2 linked regions of the Sinorhizobium fredii USDA 257 genome follow. The protein of the gene in region 1 interacts with the protein of each later gene in a pairwise test. Links are inferred from orthologs where the notes say so. Each region holds a gene or a part of one and is shown in the gene's direction. Other genes may lie near its edges.

The links. Proteins that work in one complex are often made in the same cells at the same time.
Region 2: the proteins of hflK (region 1) and ftsH interact in binary tests that used the Escherichia coli proteins (3 or more experiments, as listed by UniProt). The link is inferred for Sinorhizobium fredii USDA 257 from one-to-one orthologs.

Annotation. Positions count from the first base shown.
Region 1 is NC_018000.1:4,609,968-4,615,715, reverse strand. The notes cover bases 188-3,141. They hold hflK (FtsH protease activity modulator HflK), read left to right. Parts: upstream 188-1,100; coding sequence 1,101-2,183; downstream 2,184-3,141. Other genes in these bases: USDA257_RS21630 (DUF2065 domain-containing protein), read left to right, coding at 3,120-3,141; hflC (protease modulator HflC), read left to right, coding at 2,180-3,112; USDA257_RS21645 (dihydrofolate reductase), read left to right, coding at 357-896; USDA257_RS21650 (glutathione S-transferase family protein), read left to right, coding at 188-364. In the rest of the region: more of USDA257_RS21650, read left to right, coding at 1-187; more of USDA257_RS21630, read left to right, coding at 3,142-3,305; USDA257_RS21625 (ACT domain-containing protein), read left to right, coding at 3,312-3,698; USDA257_RS21620 (Do family serine endopeptidase), read left to right, coding at 3,900-5,405; USDA257_RS21615 (GNAT family N-acetyltransferase), read right to left, coding at 5,515-5,748.
Region 2 is NT_187163.1:20,964-27,735, reverse strand. Bases 1,827-4,704 are described here. They hold ftsH (ATP-dependent zinc metalloprotease FtsH), read left to right. Parts: upstream 1,827-2,261; coding sequence 2,262-4,148; downstream 4,149-4,704. Other genes in these bases: USDA257_RS30495 (DUF2267 domain-containing protein), read left to right, coding at 4,287-4,704; USDA257_RS30505 (universal stress protein), read right to left, coding at 1,827-2,081. In the rest of the region: more of USDA257_RS30505, read right to left, coding at 1,560-1,826; more of USDA257_RS30495, read left to right, coding at 4,705-4,727; USDA257_RS30490 (DUF3775 domain-containing protein), read left to right, coding at 4,837-5,253; USDA257_RS38315 (hypothetical protein), read right to left, coding at 5,463-5,723; USDA257_RS38125 (BON domain-containing protein), read left to right, coding at 5,753-6,031; USDA257_RS30480 (hypothetical protein), read left to right, coding at 6,248-6,754; USDA257_RS30475 (acyl carrier protein), read right to left, coding at 6,739-6,772. UniProt on the Escherichia coli protein: Acts as a processive, ATP-dependent zinc metallopeptidase for both cytoplasmic and membrane proteins. Plays a role in the quality control of integral membrane proteins.

The DNA of each region.
Region 1 (5,748 bases):
CCTTGGGCGACCGCCCGGTCACCAGGATCGCGGCGCCTACCTGTCTTGGCTCGCCTATTATGCCGGCGTGATCGAGCCGACGGCGCTTGCGCATATTTCCGGCGTGACCGTCAACAACCCGGCGCTGGCGCGCCTTTACACCGAGATGTGCGCGCATGTGATCGATGTCTTGACGCGCCAACCCTATCTCATTGGCGAGAGGATGAGTGCGGCCGACCTGCTGCTCGCAAGCGCTCTGCAATGGATGCGCAAGATCCTGCCGGAAAGCGACGTCATCGATCATTACATTCGCGTCGTCACCGATCGCCCGGCGCTTCTGCGGGCCCGCGAAATCGACAGCAAACCGAGTGGCTTCCATGACTGATGCAAGACCGGACCCGAAGATCGTCATCGTCGTTGCGGTCGCGACCAATGGCGTGATCGGACGCGAGGGCGACCTGCCGTGGCGGCTTTCAACGGATCTGAAGCGTTTCAAGGCGTTGACGATCGGCAAGCCGGTTATCATGGGACGCAAGACCTGGGTGTCGCTCGGTCGTCCGCTACCCGGCCGGCCGAACATCGTCATCAGCCGCGACCCCAGTTTCACGGCTGCCGGAGCCGAGACTGTCTCGTCAGTTCCGGAAGCGCTCGAGAGGGCGCGGACGCATGCCGCGGCGCTCGATGCCGACGAGATCTGTATCATCGGCGGGGGTGAGATTTACCGGCAGTCGGTCGATCTCGCCGACGTGCTGCACGTGACGGAGGTGCAGGCGGAGGTGGAGGGCGATACGCGTTTCCCGCCGATCGATCCTCGGTCTTTCGAGAAGGTATTCCAAGAGGACCTGCCGCGTGGCGAGAAGGACAGCCATGCGATGCACTTTGTCACGTGGCGGCGACGCGAAGCGCTGTCAAAATAGCAGAAGTCTCAGCGGCGGAGCATCCCCGCTTCGTTCCTTTCCGGTCGCGTCGAGAAGCCGTCAACTATTTTTAGCCATTTACCGTGAACTCGCCCGTATCGCGTTGAAAGCAATGCACATGATACCTATAACGGGATCACGTCGTGACCGGCCGCAAATCTGCGGGGCGTTGAGCGAGAGAATTTTCTTTGAAGAGAGGTTTTGATGCCCTGGAGCAATCAGAATGGCGGCGGCGGCCCTTGGGGCGGCGGCGGCAATCAAGGGCCATGGGGTCAGGGGAATAAGCCGCGCGGCGGCCGAGGCGGGCCGCCGGATCTGGAAGAGATCATCCGTCGCGGCCAGGATCAGTTGAAGAACGTGGTTCCGGGCGGCTTCAACGGCGGCGTCTTCGTCATCGTCGGCCTGTTGATCGTCGGCTTCCTGCTGCTCAATTCGATCTACACCGTCCAACCGGATGAACGCGGCGTCGAAATGCGGTTCGGCAAGCCGAAGGAGGAAATCTCCATGCCTGGCCTGCACTATCACTTCTGGCCGCTTGAGACCGTCGAGATCGTCAAGGTGACGGAGCAGCAGCTCAATATCGGTAGCCGCGTCGGCGCCCAGTCGAGTGCGGGCCTGATGCTGAGCGGCGACCAGAATATCGTCAATGTGCAGTTCTCCGTGCTGTTCTCGGTCACCGATCCGAAGTCCTATCTCTTCAACGTCGAGAACCCGGCCGACACGTTGCAGCAGGTGGCCGAAAGCGCCATGCGCGAGGTCGTCGGCCGTCGCCCGGCGCAGGACATCTTCCGCGACAACCGTCAGGCGATCGCTGCCGACGTCAAGAACACGATCCAGGCGACCATGGATACCTATGGTGCCGGCATCTCGGTGAACACGGTTGCGATCGAGGACGCGGCGCCGCCACGCGAAGTGGCCGACGCATTCGACGAGGTGCAGCGCGCCGAGCAGGACGAGGATCGTTTCCTCGAGGAAGCCAATCAGTATGCCAACCAGATACTCGGCAAGGCGCGAGGTCAGGGAGCGCAGATCCGTGAAGAGGCGGCCGCCTACAAGGACCGCGTCGTCAAGGAAGCCCAGGGTGAGGCGCAGCGGTTCATTTCGGTCTATGACGCCTATTCCAAGGCGCCGGAAGTCACGCGCAGGCGGCTTTATCTCGAAACCATGCAGGATGTTCTCGGCAAGTCGAAGAAGGTCATTCTCGATGAGAAGAACGGCCAGGGCGTGCTGCCCTATCTGCCGCTCAACGAAATCGGTAGACCCTCGCAGTCGGGAGGTACCCAATGATAAACAATCGCAGTTCAATCATCCTCATCGTTGTCGCAGCGGTACTGGTCGTCGTCTACTCGTCGGTGTTCGTGGTCAATGAGCGCCAGCAGGCGATCGTCGTTCGCTTCGGCGAAATCCGCGACGTGAAGACCGAGCCGGGCCTTTATTTCAAGCTTCCCTTCGCCTTCATGGATGCCGACCGCGTGCAGTATGTCGAGGACCAGGCACTTCGCTTCGACCTCGACAATATCCGTGTGCAGGTTTCCGGCGGCAAGTTCTATGAGGTGGATGCCTTCGTGGTCTACAGGATCGCCGACCCTCGCCGTTTCCGCGAAACGGTTTCCGGCGACCGGGAATCTGCCGAAGCGCGCCTTCGCACGCGTCTCGATGCGTCGCTGCGCCGCGTCTACGGCCTGAGGGGCTTCGAGGCGGCGCTATCGGACGAGCGCGCATCGATGATGCGCGAGGTCCGTACCGATCTTCGGGCAGACGCCGAATCGCTGGGTCTCAATATCGAGGACGTTCGCATCCGCCGCACCGACCTGACCCAGGAAGTGTCGCAACAGACCTTCGAGCGGATGAAGGCGGAGCGCCTGGCTGAAGCCGAACTGATCCGCGCCCGCGGCAATGAAGCGGGCCAGCGACGCCGCGCGATTGCCGACCGCCAGGTGGTCGAGATCGTCGCGGAAGCCCAGCGTGATTCGGAAATTCTTCGAGGCGAGGGCGAAGCCGAGCGGACGGGAATATTTGCCGACGCCTTTACACGCGATCCCGGCTTCTTCGAGTTCTACCGCTCGATGGCGGCCTATGCCCAGGCGATCGGAAATCCCGATACAACCGTGGTGCTGTCGCCCCATTCGGAATTCTTCCGTTATTTCAACAGCGCGGACGGGGCAACGCCGCCGCTGTCGCCAACCGTGCCGGCGGCACCTGCGACCGCAGATTGAGCGGGCAATGTCCGATCTTCTGACCGGCTTTGCATTCTTCCTGATCATCGAGGGGCTGGTGTACGCACTGGCCCCTTTGGTTCTTGTGGAATTGGCGAAGCGTTTGCCGTATGTCCCGGAGCATCAGCTGCGCCTCGCCGGACTCACATCTGTGGCCGTTGGCGTCGGACTTGTTTGGTTGCTTCGAGGGTAATGCGAAATGACACATAGACTGCTGATCCGGTTGGTCGATGCCGAATATGCGATTACCCGCCTGAACATCGGGTCCGCTATTCCGGAGTGGCTGCCCGGCCCGGGGTTCTGGACAGTTTCGAGTTCGCGCGAGGAAATGACACTTGTTTGCCGCGCCGCCCGCGTCCCTTCGAGCGTTCAAAGTTCGCTTGGCTGGCGCTGTTTCCGCATAGAGCAGCATTTCAGCTTCGACGTGCCGGGTGTCCTGTCTTCGGTGCTTCGCCCGCTCTCGGCAGCCAGTGTGGGCGTTTTCGCCAATTCGACCTTCAGCACCGATTACATCTTCGTTGCCGGCTCCGATCTCGAGAAGGCGGTGCAGGCGCTGAAGGAACACGGCCACGAAATCACCACCTGATCTGTCAAAGATCAGGAAATCGTGTCTGGACGCTCCGGAAATCCGCCGTATCTTCAGAAGACGATCGTTTGCTGCGCAAAGTAGCCGCCGCAACGCCTTGCGGCAGTGGTATAATTCGCCGAAACGGATGGAACGGATTGCGCAGTGATCGCGGACCACCGAAAGCTATGGTCGGCGTGATGGAATGAGGAGCACAGCGACTTGTCGAAACGACCTGAAATCTTCCGCGGCCTGATGCTGGCGGCTGCGACGGCACTGCTCTTTTCCAATACGGCTCTTGCCGAGACGGCGCTGCCGCGGCCGGCCGCCGGCCCACCCTCGGTCGCCGACCTTGCCGAAAGCCTGCTCGACGCCGTGGTCAACATCTCCATCTCGCAGAACGTCAAGGGCGAGGATGACAATGCGCCGATGCCTCAGGTGCCGGAGGGATCGCCGCATCAGGAGTTCTTCGACGAATTCTTCAAGGGGCAAGGCGAGGGCGGACGCCCTCGCACGGTCAACTCGTTGGGGTCCGGCTTTATCATCGACCCGTCCGGCTACGTTGTCACCAACAACCATGTGATCCAGGATGCCGACGATATCGAGATCAACCTCTCCGACGGAACCAGGCTGAAGGCGAAGCTGGTCGGCACCGATACCAAGACCGATCTGGCGGTGCTCAAGGTCGAACCGAAGAAGCCGCTCACGGCGGTGTCCTTCGGCGATTCACGAAAGATCAGGATCGGCGATTGGGTGATGGTCGTCGGCAACCCCTTCGGCCTCGGCGTATCCGTCTCGGTCGGCGTGGTTTCGGCGCGCGGCCGTAACATCAATGCCGGACCCTATGACAGCTTCATCCAGACCGATGCCGCCATCAACCGCGGCAATTCCGGCGGACCGCTGTTCAACATGCAGGGCGAGGTGATCGGCATCAACACGGCGATCCTTTCGCAGACCGGCATGTCGGTCGGCATCGGCTTTGCAGTGCCCACCGAGCTTGCGATGAACGTCGTCAACCAGCTCAAGGAGTTCGGCGAGACGCGGCGCGGTTGGCTTGGCGTGCGGATTCAGCCGGTCACCGACGACATCGCCGAAAGCCTGAAGATGGAGGCGCCCCGGGGAGCGCTGGTTTCCGGCATCATCGAGGGCGGCCCGATTGCGCATGGCGAAATCAAGGCGGGCGACATCATCATCCGCTTCGATGGCAACGAGGTCGGAGAAATGCGCGATCTCATGCGCGCGGTCGGAGAAAGCCCCGTCGGCAAGGCGGTCGAGGTGGTGATCATCCGGGACGGCAAGGAGCAGACGGTGCGCGTGACGCTTGGCCGGCTTGAGGATGGCGAACACCTGGCGCGCGCGGGGGGCAGCGGGGAACTGAAGGGTGAGAGCGTCAAGCCAAGCGAACCGCCCGCCGCCACACTACCGGCGACGGACGTCATACTCGGCATGAAACTCGCCGTGCTCGACGCCGATCGCCGTAAGAGCTTCGGCATTGCCGAAAACGTCAACGGCGTCGTCGTGACCGAAGTCCAGCCGAATTCGCCGGCGGCCGAGCGCCGCGTCGAGGCGGGTGACGTCATCGTCGAAGTCGGCCAGGAGGCTATGGACAAACCGGAGGACGTCACATCGCGCGTCGAGGCACTGAAGTCCGACGGCCGCCGCAACGCATTGCTGATGATCGCCAACAAGACCGGCGAGCTGCGCTTCGTTACGGTGCGGATGGAGTAGCCAGGCGAAAGTCGACCCTGGACATCGGTGAAGAGCTGGCAAGCTTGCAAGTCCGAGAAAAGCGTGGCGCTGTGCGTCAATCACGGCACGTCGGCGCGGGAGTCTCCGTCTACGCTCGGCGCTTCCACTCCTTGTCTGTGATCGCATAAAGCACGTGACGCTTCAGATGCGCATGCGTGTCGGGCACGCTTGGATGATCGAAGTCGCGCAGAGGGTCCGGCCGCATGCCTATTCGCTTCATCACGGCCGTCGAGCGGATATTTTTCGCCACCGCGAAGGAGACGATCTCGCTCAGCCTCCTTTCGCCGAAACCGTGCTCGAGAAGCGCCAGCGCCGCCTCGGT
Region 2 (6,772 bases), on another replicon or contig:
AATCGCGCGATGTTGTGGCGCAAGATAAAGGCGTGCATGGCAACCCCATCGAGGCGCTCTTTCGAAGCTGGTCATACTGAGCGCCGATCGGGAAGGCGTCAACACAAGTATTGCGGCTTTGGTGGTTGGTGTGGAAACAACCGCGAGGCAGCAAGACGACGGCGCGTCTGCGTTTCATGGTCGGCGAGATCGCTGCTGATGTGAATCGAGTAGGGAGGCGCGGCCCGCTCCAGCGCACGCAAGGCTGGCGGAAGCTCGCAGACTCGAATGCGGGTTTCATCCACCAGGGCTGCCAATGACTTGCGCGCGCTAATTCGCCGGCCTCCCGTCATGACAGGCGCAAGAAGCCGTCGTCCGCTCAAGTCCTCATAGCTGCGGCCAATGGTGTCTCCAACCGCGGCGCCGTTGCGTATGTGACGAAAGGCCTGCTTGCGCCCGGGGAGCGTGACCTTGTTCGCAGAAAGCTTCATGCGGCCAAAGCCGGCATATTCCGTCAACTTGTAGGCGATATCGAGGGCGGCCGCGTCTGGCGACACCATCATGTCCGTGCCGACACCAAACGCGTTGATCGGCGCGCCGGCACGCAAGAGACCTTCGATGCTCCATTCATCGAGGCCACCACTGGCGAAGATCTGCACGTGTTGCAGCCCGCCCTCATCTAGGAGTTGTCTTGATTGTCGGGACAGTTCGAGCAGGTCGCCGGAATCCAGTCTTATGGCCTGCACCTTGAAAGTAGACTTCATGCTCTTGGCAAGGTCCACGACAGTCCGGACGCCAGCGATCGTGTCGTAGGTGTCAACGAGCAATGTTGTCTGAGGAAAGAGCTCGGCCAAGCACCGAAACGACTCCATCTCGTTTGGGAAAGCCTGAACGAAACTATGGGCGACCGTACCAGCGACCGGTATGCCGTAGCGCCGGCCTGCCTCCACATTCGATGTGGCCGACACTCCGGCAAGATAGGCAGCACGCGGCGGCGTCCACACCATGGGCGCGCCGGCTTCCGAAGTCCACGACGGCCCGACCGTTCGCGGCCTCGACGATCCTAGCTGCTTTCGACGCGATCACGGTCTGAAAACCGATCTGATTGAGGATGAGCGTTTCGAGCAACTGTCCCTCCGCGATCGGGGCGATGACCTCCAGGATCGGCTCCTTGGCAAATACGGGGGTGCCCTCAGCTACAGCAAAAATCTCGCCACTGAAGCGAAAGGACCTTAGCCAATTCAGGAACTCCGGCCTGAACCTGCCAAGTGAAGCGAGATGGGCGATATCATCCTCGTCGAAGCGCAATCCCTCGATGTCATCCAGAAGCTCTTCGACCCCGCAGGCGACAAGGAAATTTCTCTCCGGTGGAAGCTTTCTCACGAACAGGCTGAAGACGGCAATCTCGTCCATGCCAAGCGAATGATAGGCGTCCGACATTGTCAGTTCATAGAGATCGGTGAAAAGCGCGGTTACCGGCATGATACGAAGCTCTTCATAACTTTGCGGTCAGTCGCTCGACGGAGCCATGGCTATGGCTTCGTGATCGTTTTCCAACTTCCAGGGCCTGGTCGGGATGTTCAGCGTACCACCATGACGGAACAATGTGCATGCTGGATGATCTTTTGCGACACGCTTCCGACCAGCATACCCCTCAACCGCCCGAGCCCACGGCTTCCGACGACGATCATGTCCGCACCGACGTCCTCAGCGACCTTAAGGATTGTTTCAGCGTAGACGCCGGGCTCGACGCGCGTCTCCACGCTGCTGACGCCGATCCTTCGGGCAATATCCGCAGCATCCTCGGCAATACGGTCACCCAAGACCGAAACCATTTCTCCGATGTCGCCTTGCGAGGCACGGAAAAACTCGCCCATCGAGCTGGGAACTCGCTCCAATTGCGGCATAGTCACGGCCGACACACAGCGGACGAGATGCTCTGGCTCGGCGAGGCGGCTCGCCTCCTCGGCCCTCAGCCCATGCAGGATGACGTGAAGGATCGTGAGTCTTGCTCCGAGAGCTTTGGCTATGTTCGCCGCCATCGCCACGGCTTCTCGGGCTTTGTCGGATCCATCGGTTGCGACAAGAATGTGCTTGGTCATGGCACTTGCTCCATTTTGGCAAAGTCTCGGCCAATTCTCGGTGGAAGGCCTTGACGCTCGTCAAAGAGCTCTGCGACCCAGATCCAGTTTGCGCCGTGTCCATAGTTTGACGCGGGTCAAGGCGGCGCGCGGTAAGGCATGAAAGGCTCGTTTGCATCGAACGAAACCGGAAGCCGGCCGATGAATAGGAAATGGGTTTTCAATCTCGGCTATGTGCTCGTCGCACTCTTGTTGATCGGAACCTTTGAATTCTGGCTGAGCTATCGCGACGTCGCGCAGCTCAGCTATTCCGATGCCTTGCAGGCGGCGCAGGACGGCAGGATCGCGTCGGTCGTCGTGACAGAGTCCTTGATTGAGGGAGAGTTCAAGCAGCCGGAGGAGGGGAAGAAGTACTTCGTCGCGCATCGTGTCGATCCTTCGCTGGCCGAGGTCTTCGAGAAGGCCGGTGCAAAGGTGTCCGGCGGGACCGACAGCAATTGGGCGATGACGCTGCTTTCCTGGATCTTCCCGTTGTTTGTCTTCCTGGGACTTTGGTTCGTGCTCTTTCAGGGCGTCGCCGAGCGTGGCGGCCTCGTCAATATCGGAAAGTCAAGGGCCAAGGTCTATCTCGAGCGGCAGACGGGTGTGACCTTTGACGATGTGGCTGGCGTCGACGAGGCGAAGGCTGAGTTGCAGGAGGTGGTCGCCTTCCTGAAGGACCAGGCGAAATACAGCCGCCTCGGCGCGCATATTCCCAAAGGGATCCTCCTCGTCGGGCCACCCGGCACGGGCAAAACGCTGATGGCGCGCGCGGTTGCAGGCGAGGCCGGGGTGCCTTTCTTCTCGATTTCCGGCTCGGAATTCGTCGAGCTCTTCGTTGGCGTCGGCGCCGCCCGCGTGCGGGACCTTTTCGACCAGGCGCGACAGGCCGCTCCCTGCATCATCTTCATTGACGAACTCGATGCGCTCGGTCGCACCCGCAGCCCCTTCGCCGGCTATGGCGGCGGCGACGAGAAGGAGCAGACGCTCAATCAATTGCTGGCCGAGCTCGACGGCTTCGACCCGCGCGTCGGCATCGTGCTTCTGGCTGCCACCAATCGTCCGGAGATCCTTGATCCAGCCCTTCTGCGCGCAGGCCGCTTCGACCGGCAGGTGGTCATTGATCGCCCGGATCGAAACGGCAGGGCAGCAATCCTTAAGGTCCATATGGCTACTATCGCGATCGCGGACGGTGTGCTTGTGGAGGAGATCGCCGGCATGACGCCGGGATTCACCGGCGCCGATCTTGCCAACCTGGTGAACGAAGCCGCGATCGTCGCGACGCGACGCGGCGCCGAGCGGGTGGCGATCGAGGACTTCAACAACGCGGTCGAGCGCATCGTCGCCGGTTCGGAACGCAAGAGCCGCGTGCTGAAGCCCGACGAACGCGAGCGGGTCGCCTATCACGAAATGGGTCACGCATTGGTCGCCTCGAAGCTCTCGAAGACCGATCCGGTGCAGAAAGTGTCGATCATTCCCCGCTCGATTGGGGCGCTTGGCTACACATTGCAGCGCCCCACCGATGACCGCTTCCTCATCACGTCGAGTGAACTTAAGGAGCGCATGGCAGCCCTGCTCGCCGGCCGGGCGGCTGAAGAGCTTATTTATGGTGAGGTCTCGACCGGTGCGGCGGATGACCTTGCCAAGGCCACCGATGTGGCGCGGCAAAGCGTCGTGCGCTTTGGCATGAGCCCGCAGGTTGGTCAGGTTGTGCTCGAAGAGCAAAGGCTGCAATGGCTTGGCGATGGTCCCGTTGCGCCACGGCAGAAGGATTATTCCGAAGCGACCGCGCGCGAAATCGATCTTGCGGTGCGTTTCATGATCGACGACGCCTACCAAGGAGCCAAGGCGATACTGCAGGGGTGCATGGGGGAGCTCAAGGCCGGAGCAATGCTGCTGCTCGAGCACGAAACCATCACTGCGCAGGACTTTCCCCCGCTACTTCGGACGGGTGGCCAGACAGCCAGGACGACCACGGATGGTGAGACCGCGTCTTCCCGTCGCACGGCTGAATCGCAAGCCGGCGGGCGAATGCTCGATCGCCGTTGACGCACATCAATGCGGCGCGGCGGCATTCGTTGCATCCTGACCCTTGTCGCTCCGAAAAGGGCGGCGGGCATATGATCCGAGCCATTGTCTGGACCGGCCCGATGACAGCACGCCAATCCTGGGGCAAAGGAGGAACTCATGGCAAGCGGACATCCGAGCTTCGATCATACGATCCAGGAAGGCAATATGTGGCTGAAGGCAGTGGCTGAACGCCTGCATTTCGAAGGACGGCGACACGCTTACAGCGCGCTCAGGGCTACGCTTCACGCGATGCGCGACAGGCTGGCCCCGGAGGATGCCGTCCATCTCGGCGCGCAGTTCCCGATGGTCATTCGTGGACTCTATTTCGAAGGCTGGCGACTGGCGGGAAAGCCGACGGACGAGCACTCCATTGACGAATTTTGCGAGCGTATAGCCCGGGAGCTTCCTCCTCAGTTCGGGATGGATGCCAAAACCGTCGCGACGGGCGTTTTCGATGTGATCTTCAAGGAACTCGACCCCGGCGCGGTTGCAAAGGTGATCGATCAACTGCCAGTGCCCTTGAGGAGCCTGTGGCCGCAAGGCGCGCGACGTGATTAAGACGGGATGAAGTACGTACGGCTTGCCGAACGCGTCCCGGTCTAACCAATCGAGCGATCAGCTGCACGCTACCCTGCTGCCACGCTCCTGATTACAGGTGGACGGAACAATGTTGACGGTCTTGAACCTTTCCCAGGTGCGCTTCATCGCCCTGCTGGCCAAAGCCGCTCGCACAGAGAGTGACGCGCTGCTTGGCAACGTCCCCGAGGAGGATTTCGCTGAGCCAAAGCCGTCGCGCGGCGACCACGACACATTGGCGAGCCTCGGCCTGGAGGACCTTCCCGTTGGTACGTCGCAACGCGATTTTCTCAAGGCTGCGATCAACCGGCTTCCGGGGGCGGCGCTCTATGAGCTCTACGCGCTGATGCGCGTCGGGCAGGGGAACCTCTCGGCGAAGACCTTCGAGCGCGGCCTGTCGGATGCTGAATCGCGCGACATCGCCGAATTGGTCGCAATGATCGTGGAAAATCCGGATCTGCATGATCAGCTCGTCAAGGCCCTCTATGAATGCCGTCTCGAAAGCTGAGGATTTGACGTCCGACGAGCTGGGGCGCGCGAGGACGAGCGCTGAACCGGGAGGATGCCATGGAGAATTCGGAGCTGGTCCGGCGTGCGCTTGCCGCCTTGCGCAGCGAACCGCGCCTCGGTCCCACTTTCAAGCTCGACCTCATTCGGATGGAGCCGGATGGGGCGGCACTCCTTGAGGGAGAGGTCGAAACGGTGGCGCAGAAGCGGCTAGCGCTCGAGCGCGTTGCAGCGATACCCGACCTCAACGGCCTCGTCGACCGGATTCGCGTGCGGCCTGCGGTCCCGATGAGCGACAACGGCATTCGCGATCACCTGCGAAAGGTGTTGGTACGGGAGCCAGCTTTCGAGGGGCTGCGCATCACCGAGTGGGATGGCAAGGGCGCCAGGGAGGTCCGCGGCGCCACGAGAGACGGCGAGATCGCGTTCGAGGTCCAGGATGGCGTCGTCACGCTCAACGGGCGCTCGCAAGCCTCGCCTCGAAGCGGCTCGCGGGCGTGTTGGCATGGTGGATCCCGGGTAGTCGCGACGTCATCAACGGAATTGCCGTCACGCCGCCGGAACAGGATGCACCGATCCTCGTCGAAGAGGCCGTGCGTCTGGCGCTGGAGAAGGACCCTCTGGTCGATGCTGCGCAGGTCCGGGTCGGCGTTCGCCGCCGCGTCGTTCGCCTGACCGGATGGACGAAAACTGAAGCGATCCGCGCCGCCGCCGAGGCGGATGCCTGGTTCGTATTCAGTGTCGATGACGTCATCAACGAGATCGAGGTCGGATCGTAGCGCTTGTCGGCGGCTTGGATTCGTTTGTTTGCCGCAGGTTCTGATCGCAAAACCGTGGGACACTTTATGGAACCTGCTCAGCTTTGAGCCGCATCATTGAGCCTTGCCCGAGGCCTGCTACCGTTTTGAAGATGTCTCATAGGGGAGGTGGCAAATGCTACAGGAGTTGGGAACGACCCCGTCGCAAAACCCCCGCTTGATTGGAGGATATCGGAGATGGAGCCCTATGCCGTCGATATCGACCCGGAGCAGATCGTCCGCTGGATCACTGACGAGGATCACGCCACACCGTGCAAGTTCCGGATCGCCGCCAGCCGGACGTCCGAGCACCGGGCGATCCCTCTTGACGACGCGCGCCTTGGAGATGAGGAGCGCGAGGACCTGACCGAAATCGCAACTGTTGCCACGCTCGAAATCGCTCCGGTACCGGCCTCCGACGGCTGGGTCTTGACCGTAACCGTCGAGGATGAAATCGGGCCTCGGCCGGCCAGGGCAGGCATGCGCGAGATTGACTTGGCGTCATTTTACGATCAGTTCGTTCGTACCGGGCGAGGGACCGCCAGCGTGGCCGCCGAGGTTGACGGGCCGGAAGGGGAGGTGCGGCTCTCGCGCCTGCTCGATGCCGTTGCGACAACCGGCACCCGACTGCGTAGAACGCCCAGGATTTGTCAAAAACGATTGGCGTGCCAGTGCAGGCTGGAACCGGATCACGGCAGCCTCTGACGCAGAAAGGCCACCGCG